Regions from separate parts of the Paenibacillus sp. FSL R5-0378 genome, predicted to be linked through region 1. Evidence: predicted binding sites of a transcription regulator. Region 1 holds the regulator's gene; each other region holds the start of a gene.
What was found. Region 1 encodes CtsR, which represses protease genes until heat stress. Its sites were predicted from a motif close to ATGGTCAATAAAGGTCAAACA; they were not measured.
Positions count from the first base shown of each region.

Region 2: clpP (ATP-dependent Clp endopeptidase proteolytic subunit ClpP) is a predicted target of CtsR. The motif match lies at 1,588-1,608, and genes of this name have one in related genera.
Region 3: MKY74_RS11980 (ATP-dependent Clp protease ATP-binding subunit) is a predicted target of CtsR. The motif match lies at 1,552-1,572, and genes of this name have one in related genera.

Region 1 is NZ_JBBPAY010000001.1:1,451,622-1,454,884, forward strand. It holds gene MKY74_RS06375 (GNAT family N-acetyltransferase) at 1-659, shown strand, start outside; gene MKY74_RS06380 (CtsR family transcriptional regulator) at 1,064-1,525, shown strand; gene MKY74_RS06385 (UvrB/UvrC motif-containing protein) at 1,555-2,079, shown strand; gene MKY74_RS06390 (protein arginine kinase) at 2,108-3,166, shown strand; gene clpC (ATP-dependent protease ATP-binding subunit ClpC) at 3,244-3,263, shown strand, end outside.
Region 2 is NZ_JBBPAY010000001.1:696,172-699,434, reverse strand. It holds gene nrdE (class 1b ribonucleoside-diphosphate reductase subunit alpha) at 1-131, opposite strand, end outside; gene nrdI (class Ib ribonucleoside-diphosphate reductase assembly flavoprotein NrdI) at 118-477, opposite strand; gene clpP (ATP-dependent Clp endopeptidase proteolytic subunit ClpP) at 904-1,500, opposite strand; tRNA gene MKY74_RS02995 (tRNA-Arg) at 1,709-1,783, opposite strand; gene MKY74_RS02990 (sugar-binding transcriptional regulator) at 2,024-3,061, shown strand; gene gap (type I glyceraldehyde-3-phosphate dehydrogenase) at 3,141-3,263, shown strand, end outside.
Region 3 is NZ_JBBPAY010000001.1:2,541,801-2,545,063, reverse strand. It holds gene MKY74_RS11990 (polysaccharide deacetylase) at 1-340, opposite strand, end outside; gene MKY74_RS11985 (helix-turn-helix domain-containing protein) at 654-1,247, shown strand; gene MKY74_RS11980 (ATP-dependent Clp protease ATP-binding subunit) at 1,790-3,263, shown strand, end outside.

The DNA of each region.
Region 1 (3,263 bases):
TTCGGACGCGGGAATGGTGGACCCGTTCGGTACTGGACGAGGATGGACATACGGCGGTTTATTATTCGGCTTCAGGTGCGCCGGAAGGATATGTTCTTTATAAGGTGGAAAACAAGGAGTTTACCATCGATGAACTCGTTTATGTCACGGATGAGGCACGCCGTGCGCTATGGACATATATCGCCAATCACGATTCAATGGTGACGCTAGTAATCGTCAATTTCATGCCGATGGATGACAGTCTTACATATCATTTGGCCGATCCGCGGATTAACCAGGAGATTATCCCATATGGGATGGCCCGTGTCGTAAATATGAAGAAACTCGTCGAAACGTATCCTTTTACAGCCTCCGGCGAGGGGGGATCCGAGCGTCTAACGATTCAGCTGACGGATATGTATGCACCTTGGAATGAAGGCGTTTGGAGCTGGGCGTTCTCATCGGACGGAACCGCATCGGTCTCTCCCCTGGATTCATCTCAAGAACAGCAGGAAGAGATCCTTAGCTGCGACATCCAGGCACTGACCGTCCTGCTGACGGGGTTCAAACGGCCGGCTGAACTATACCAATCCGGACGAATTGCAGGCAGTGCGAAGGCAGTGAGCATCCTGGAAGCGCGGATCCCCGTCCGACAGACCTTGTTTATGGACTTCTTTTAATTATGGAATAAAATACCTTGCTGTACAATTCTAATGAGCCGGGATCCGGTCAGAATAATAACCCTCTGCATACGTTGCAGGGGGTTATTTCGTATCGGTGCGGTATAAAAAGAAGGAGAACGTCAAAAATGAAGATACACCCTCTTGGCAAAACGTGAGAATATGTTATAATTTAGATCAAAGAAAGTCAAAGTCAACGTAAATTCAAATGTATGTTTGTTTACGGTTGAACTCACAATAGTGAATGCGCAAGGTTTAGATCAGTTATAACATATTCACCGGGTTAAGATCCAGATTCGAGCCCAAGACCATTGGTTAAGTTTAAAGGAGATGGTTTGGGTATGCGAACGGACTAACGAATGACCATGAAGGTCTTGACGTTTTAACGTAATGGAGGATGAACAATGCGTAATATCTCTGATATTATTGAACAATATCTGAAGGGTATTCTGCATGATAGTCCCGAAGGAATGATTGAAATTCAGCGCAACGATCTGGCTGATCAGTTCTCATGCGTTCCATCCCAGATCAACTATGTGATCAGTACACGATTCACGCTGGAAAAAGGTTATCTTGTGGAAAGCAAGCGCGGTGGCGGAGGGTATATCCGGATTCAACGGATTGAACTCCCGCAATACTCGGCGCTTCATACGCATCTCCACCAAACGATTGGGGAACGCATCGATCAGAACGTGGCCGAAGGGCTGATCTATCAGTTGGAGGAGGCACGCATCCTTAGCAAACGCGAAGCGAGCATTATGCGCGCCGCGATATCCAGAGAGTGCCTGATGATCAAGCTTCCTTACCGGGATGAGATACGTGCTCGGCTGATGAAGGCGATGCTGATTTCTTTGTTAGGCAAATAGGCTTACGGAGAAAAAGGAGGTACATCGGTATGCTTTGCCAAGAATGTGGTAAGAGACCGGCGACTCTCCATTTTACCAAGATTGTGAATGGTGAGAAGACGGAGTTTCATTTTTGCGAATCCTGTGCCCGGGAGAAAGGGGAAATGATCCCCGGAACCTCTGGCGGATTTTCTATACACAGCCTGCTGTCTGGTCTCATGGACATTGACATGGCCGGCAAAGGGGCGGCAAGCAGCGCCAAGGCTGCTCAATCGCTGAGATGTGAAGAGTGCGGGATGACGTACTCGCAGTTTAGCAAGATCGGCCGGTTCGGCTGCAGCTCCTGTTATAAGTACTTCGGCAACCGCCTGGACCCTCTGCTCAAAAGAGTTCACGGCAGTACCGTACATGTCGGCAAGCTGCCTAAGAGAGGCGGCAGCAAAATTCAAGCCAAACGGAAAATCGACGGCTTGAAGCTCGAGCTTCAGCAGCGTATTCACGAAGAGGAATTCGAAGAGGCTGCGAAGCTGCGCGACCAGATCCGTAAGCTTGAGAAAGAATTGTCGGAACAGTAAAGTTCACTCGAAGGAGGAGGAATGCGTGATGCCAAATCTCCGGTTTACCGAGAAAGCGCTGAGCGATTGGATGCGCGGCCAAGCCGATGCTTCCGAAATCGTCATCAGCAGCCGGGTTCGGGTTGCGCGCAACCTGCAGCATCTTCCTTTTCCGCTATTGGCCACTCGCCAGCAGGCGGAGGAAGTGCTCAAACGTCTGACGGGTATTCCCAGTGATCACCTTCAGTCTTTTGGAACTTTTTATACCGTGGAGCTCGACCACATCGATCCGCTGGACAAAAGGGTGCTGGTAGAGAAGCATTTGATCAGCCCCAATTTGGCGAATGAATCCCAGAACGGCGCGGTCATCCTCAGTGAGGACGAATCGGTCAGCATTATGATTAACGAAGAGGACCATCTTCGCATTCAATGTCTATACCCCGGTTTTCAAATCCGCCAAGCCTGGGAGAAGGCCTCGAGCATTGACGATAAATTTGAGGAATATATCGATTACGCCTTTGACGATAAGCACGGGTACTTGACCAGCTGTCCAACCAATGTGGGCACAGGCCTGCGGGCTTCGGTCATGATGCACCTCCCGGCGCTGGTGATGACCCAGCAGATCAACCGGATTTTATCCGCTGTTTCACAAGTTGGGCTCACCGTTAGAGGAATTTACGGGGAAGGCAGCGAAGCAATAGGTAACCTGTTCCAAATCTCGAATCAGATTACCTTGGGACAGACCGAGAATGAAATCATCGACAACCTCCACAGCGTTGTGCTGCAGATTATCGAGCATGAGAAAAATGCACGCACGCGGCTTATGAACGATTCCAGACTCCGCATTACCGACCGCATCAAACGGTCCTATGGGATTTTATCCTACGCGGAAGTGATGGATTCGAAAGAGGCAGGGCAGCGTCTCTCCGACGTGCGCCTTGGAGTGGATCTCGGGATTCTTGAGGGACCGTCTATTTCGGTGATGAATGAACTGAATGTGATGACCCAGCCGGGCTTCCTGCAGAAAACTTACGGTCACGAGATGAACACCGAAGAACGCGATATTTACCGGGCGAAGCTCATCCGGGAAACCCTCGGAAAGCGCTGAGCCTTTATGATATACAGCTTTACGATGAAGAACGCAAGTGGAGAAGCGATGATAAAACTCATGGAGGTGCAGGAGATATGATGTTCGGAAGATTTAC
Region 2 (3,263 bases), 760 kb from region 1:
GAGCCGAACTTCATCGTATCGCGCTCCACTTCCTCCATAAAGGCGGCAACCGCCTCCCGGTCCTTTTCCAATTGAAAGTAACCGTCCAATCCGCGCTGCATAATTTCGTTGTTGAGTTCAATATGCTTCAATGCTCCGCACCCTCTCTTTGAAAATCTCTGTATCCCGCATCGTTCCCGAAAGCTCAAACTTGGTGATGACCGGCACATGGTACATCTCCGATATCGTATCCGCGCTCTTGGCGAAACGAGGCCCCCAGTTCCGGTTGCCGCTGGCCGACACGCCGCGAAGCATGCGGTTGTTCTTCGACAGGAAGTTGGACACTTTCTCGGGCACCTGCCCAAAACCTGTTGTATACGTTACGAGCACGTAAGGCTCATTCACCTGCTCCTGCTCTTCGATCGGAATGGCTCTCATGTTCAGCTTGTTGACAAAGCGTCTGACATTGCCGGTCTTGGAATCATAGACGATCAGCATGATCCTTCACTCCTGAATAATGTTCTCTGCCGTGGTCACGGGCGCAAAAAAAACGTCTATTGACGTCATTGTAGATAACCACACCACATATCGTGGTCGTTATTCTTGTGATCACAGAATGGTTCAGCTTCGCTGAAAATGAAACCCCTTAATCCTAGAACTACACTGAATAGACTGGGATAGAGGGAAAATATGTTATATATACTATGCCGATGGAAATCAATATGTAGATGATATTTGGCATGTAGTAAGAATAATGCATCAATATATTGATGTGGTCAAGCCTATGAGAATCATGTTCATGGGTGCGCTTGCAGCCTGCTTGACGCCTTGAAAAACAAAAAAACAGGGAGCCTCCCGGCGATCCGTAAGCGGATCGATTCGGGGAGATTCCCTGTTTTTCTTCGGTTCCAAAGCCGCGAATATTTACACGCCTTGGATTGGAGTGCTTTCCAGAACTTTATCGATCAGTCCGTATTCCTGCGCTTCAGCTGCGCTCATGAAGTAGTCACGGTCGGTGTCTTTCTCGATGCGCTCCAGCGGCTGTCCGGTACGTTCGGACAGGATGCGGTTCAAGGTGTCGCGCATTTTCAGAATGCGGCGGGCGCGGATTTCGATATCCGTAGCCTGGCCTTGCGCACCCCCGAGCGGCTGGTGGATCATGATCTCACTGTTCGGCAGGCCGAAGCGTTTGCCCTTGGCGCCGGCGTTCAGCAGGAACGCGCCCATGGAAGCGGCCAAGCCTACGCAGATAGTAGATACGTCCGGTTTGATGAACTGCATGGTATCGAAAATCGCCATACCGGCCGTAATGGATCCGCCGGGGCTGTTAATGTACAAATGGATGTCTTTCTCCGGATCTTCGGCTGCGAGGAACAGCAGCTGGGCGATGATAGAATTGGCGACCACGTCATTGACTTCGGTGCCCAGGAAAATGATGCGGTCTTTCAGCAAACGGGAATAGATGTCGTAAGCCCGTTCACCGCGGTTGCTTTGTTCGACGACCATAGGAATATAACTCACGTGGAAAACCTCCCTTAATTGGCTCAAAATAGGTCATTCTATACATACTGTTACCGTATTAACCACATGATAAACAATTTCAAACAAAAAGTCAAAGAAAGTCAAACTCAAGGTAAAAAAAATAGCCATCTGATTGGCTGTGGTACGTTTGGTTAAAAACATAACGTAGAACGGTTACCGTTCTGCGTTCTCTTCTATTGAAGAAAAATGGCGCGCCCGCGAGGAATTGAACCTCGATCTCAGGCTTCGGAGGCCTACGTCATATCCATTGGACCACGGGCGCAAAATTCAATAGCAAGAGTTATTATATGATAGCTTGCCTCAAAATGCAAGGGTTAAGTTATTAATTTTTTTGAATCAGGAAAATGCTGTATAGGAGGAAAGGGTGATGTGAATTATAGTCAGTGGACTACTTGCAACCAGCGCCATTATTGAGTAGAATAGTGGTGGGACTTAAAACGTTGACCCGGGACATTTTAGGGCCAGGGGAGAGAGGGAAGCGAAGTTGCAGGAGTGGAAAGAAATGCGGGATATATTAGAGATACAAAAGCAGCTTCTGCCTGATCTCGTGGACGTTCTCAAGACCAGATACACCATTCTTCATCAGATCATGCTGTCGGAGCTGATCGGCCGGAGAACGCTCGCTGCATCCCTGCATATGACCGAGCGGGTGCTGCGGGCCGAGACGGATCTTCTCAAGTCCCAGGGCCTGATTGAGATCGAGAGCTCTGGGATGAGGGTCAGTGAGGCGGGAAGCAAGCTGCTCGAACAGATGGAGCCGATGGTGAAAGTGCTGTTCGGCCTCAATGATCTTGGCGAGAAGATCCGCCAGACGTACGGCTTGCGCAAAGTCGTGGTCGTGCCCGGGGATTGCGAATCGTCGCCCCTCACGAAGCGTGACTTGGGACGCGCGGGTGCCAAAGCGCTGCTTGGCGTCATGAACCAAGGGGACACCGTAGCGGTGACTGGAGGCTCAACGCTCGCCGAAGTGGCGGAGCAGCTAACGCCGCAGGCGGCCGTACCGATGAAGAACAGCTGGTTCGTGCCAGCTAGGGGCGGACTTGGCGAAAGCGTGGAGTTTCAGGCGAATACGATCGCATCCACCATGGCCAAGCGCGTCGGCGCGCAGTACCGGCTGCTGCATGTGCCGGACCTCCTGAGCGATGAAGCGTATCAGTCGCTGGTGCAGGACCGCAACATCCAGGAGATCGTGCAGGCGATCAGGCACTGCCGCATCATCATGCACGGCATCGGGGACGCGATGGAGATGACCCGCCGCAGAAGGCTGGATCCCGCCGCTGTGGAGGAGATCCGGTCGGAAGGAGCCGTAGCCGAATCCTTTGGCTACTATTTCAATGAACAAGGCGTTGTCGTTCATAAAATGATGACTTTGGGGCTGCGGCTGGAGGACATTATGCGGACCGAGACCGTCATCGGCATTGCGGGCGGCCGAAGCAAGGCCAAAGCGATCCATGCGGTGCTCAAGTTCGGCCACGAGGACATTCTGGTGGTTGACGAAGCGGCCGCTATCGAGATCTGCCGGGAAATCGACGGCGAGTAAACAACATTCTTTTTGATGTCATGACAGGTATTTACCTGTTTTGAATAAATAAAATACGAACTTTTGGGAGGACTATTCAATGAGTGTAAAAGTAGGCATTAACGGTTTTGGACGTATCGGACGACTCGCTTTCCGCCGTATTCAAAATGTGGAAGGCATCGAAGTTGTAGCCATCAACGACCTTACTGACGCTAAGATGTTG
Region 3 (3,263 bases), 1.1 Mb from region 1:
TTCTTCCGTTTTTCAGAATGGCGTCCTTCCCGGGAACCGTCAGGACAAGCGCCTGCTTTCCGCGCGAAATGGTCAGCTTGCCTGCGGCGTACTTCGCCGACGCATTCATCTGGGAAACCGTAGAGGCGACGGGTACAAACAATGTACCGTTATGTATAAGCGGCTGGGGCTGGTCGTAAGTGATCAGTTTGTCATTGACAGCGACAAAGACGGAAGCCTTGACAGAGGACGCCGTGCTGCCCGCGGCTGTAGCCAGCCCTCCTTCTGCCGAAAGTACAGTGCTAAAAACAAGCAGGAATGATAAGAGCCATTTCGAGTAGTGCAACTTCTTTTTCAACATAATCTACCAACCTTTTTCTCTCGGATTTGGCTAAGATGTCGTAGATACGCGAATCTAGTAATCTAGCACCCTTGCATTGTACCCTTCCCGGCTGGCGAGTTCAATTTCAATTCGGTAACAGTTTGATGACTGAATTGGAAGCATTTTGGGGTTGAAGTGAAAAAATAGTTCCTATTATTCACTTGACAACGGGATACCGTAAATTCCCGGGTCATTCGGCTGAAAACCGGGACCTTGCAGAAACAGGCGATAGCACTATTGAAAACGTAGCCGAAACTATTGTAGAATTTTAAGAAAAATCATCGGAGGAAATATGCCTAAACAACAAGAACCGCATTCCATTCAGGCGTGGTCTCTGATCAATCGCAAATACTTAGGAAAAGGAATCCGCGTCAAACGCTTCCGCAAGCCATCCCGCTGCCAAATCCGCAACCGCGTGCTGCTGGCTGTCCTGATGGCCAACGACATCAAGCTGTCCCAGCTGGCTGAGGACATTTCGGTTTCTTCCCGGAGCGTGAGCGCCTGGGTATATGAAGGACGGATCCCGGGAAAAAAGAATTTGGACAAGGTATGCCAATACCTGGGCTATCCGCATCACATTCTGTTTAATCATACCGTTACATCTACAAGCCCGATCATCTGTCAGCCTTCCTCTTCGCGCTTCATGCGCCGGACGCTGACTCGGTCGCCTGTCAGCAACAAAATACTAACGGGGCTGTGCATGGTTCACGACCTGTCCGTCAGCGACGTCAGCGAATGGATGGACATCCATCCCGGAACGTTCCGGAAATGGCTGCACCAAGGGACGCTGCCGTCAGCCAGCTTTCAAGACCGGGCGGAACAATTTTTCCGCATCCCGAAATTCATTTTGTTTGCCGACTGCATATTGCAGGACGAGGAATCATGACACTTTTGGCTTATTCACCGCATTGATCATACAAGGTACGCCCTGCTGTTACGGAGACATTCCGTACGGCAGGGCTTTTTTCATGCTTCGGGAGGCCCGGGCTTCGGTTATATCGCAATAAAGTTCCGCTAAATGCGTCACACTCTTCGAATGTACATCGATAGACGTTTTTCTTTGCCTTCCAGCCTTTTTTCCGCCTCAAGCACGCCGAAAGGCCGAACCGTTCTTTCTCTCAAACCTTTTTCTATATACTTACGAAAAATAACTGAAAACCTGTTGACATGTGTTCCAAGTGAGGTATAATAAGGTCAAAGAAAGTCAAAGTCAGAGCGAAAGATCAAACTTGTACTGCATGAACAACCTCTTTAGGTGTTTGACTTTCGGTGCAGCCGTCTTTGTCCTGACGGAAGTTCTGACTTTTATCCCTTTATTCCGGCGGCCTGCTCCCGTAAGGCGCGGGCAGCCGTTTTCCTGATTAGGGCATCCAGATGAAGTATTCAAAAATTGATTAATCCATTAACTAACGAAAGGGGCATGCCTTCATGCGCTGTCAACATTGTAATCATAACCAGGCAACCGTAGGTCTGAGCCTCACTGTCAACCATAAATCCGAGAAATTGTTTCTTTGCGAAGATTGCTATGCCAAAGTAAACGGCGGCGTGCCGTTTGCGGCCGGCTTTGGTCCTTCGGGCAGCTATTCTTCTCCGTTGGAAGATTTGTTCCGCGGCTTCATGCAATCCGGCCAGCCGGTATCCGGCGCGGCGCAGCAGCCTCCGAGAGCCGCCGCTCAAGAAGGCGGACGGCGCGGCGGCGGGCTGCTGGACCAGCTCGGACGCAATCTGAACGACGCGGCGCGCGGCGGCAAGATCGACAACGTCATCGGCCGCGATGAAGAGATCGACCGCGTCATCGAAATTTTGAACCGCCGGAACAAGAACAATCCAGTGCTGATCGGCGAACCGGGCGTCGGCAAGACGGCCATCGCCGAAGGGCTGGCGCTGCGCATTACGGAGGGCAGCGTACCAGCGAAGCTGCGGAGCAAGGAAGTCTATTCGCTCGACGTCGCCTCCCTCGTAGCCGGAACCGGCATTCGCGGGCAATTCGAAGAAAAGGTCAAGCAGCTGATCGCCGAGCTGGAGCAGCGTAAAAATGTTCTGCTGTTCATCGACGAGATCCATCTGCTGGTCGGCGCAGGCTCCGCGGAGGGCTCCATGGATGCCGGCAACATCCTGAAGCCGGTGCTGGCACGGGGCGAGCTGCAGGTCATCGGCGCCACAACGCTTAAGGAATACCGTCAGATCGAGAAAGACGCCGCGCTGGAGCGCCGCTTCCAGCCGGTAACCGTCGACGAGCCGACCGCCGAGGAAACGATCAAAATTTTGAAAGGGCTGCGTCCGAAATACGAGCAGTTCCACGGCGTACGCTACCCGGACGAAACGCTTGAAGCGTGCGTGCGTCTGTCCAGCCGCTATATCCAGGACCGCTTCCTGCCCGATAAAGCGATCGACTTGCTCGACGAATCGGGCGCCAAGCTGAATCTGCGGGCTCCGGTCGGCAGTGCGGACGAGATCCGCGCCCGTCTGGAACAGATCACAATCGAGAAAGACGCGGCCGCCCGCGATGAAAACTACGAGCTCGCCGCCAAGCTGCGCGACGAGGAAGCCGACCTGCAGCAGCGTCTGAACGGGGATGCCGCTGCCGGAGAGGTCCTAGAAGTAACCGTCGAGGATATCCAGAACATCATCGAGCGAAAAACCGGCATCCCGGTCGGCAAGCTGCAGGCGGATGAGCGCGGCAAGATGAAAAATCTGGCCGCCCGCCTCGCAAGCCGCGTCATCGGCCAGGGCGAAGCCGTCGACAAGGTCGCCAAAGCCGTTCGCCGCGGACGCGCCGGACTGCGCAGCGACTCCAAGCCGATTGCGTCCTTCCTGTTCGTCGGGCCGACCGGCGTCGGCAAGACCGAATTGTCCAAGGCGCTGGCCGAAGAACTGTTTGGCAGCACCGATTCGATGATTC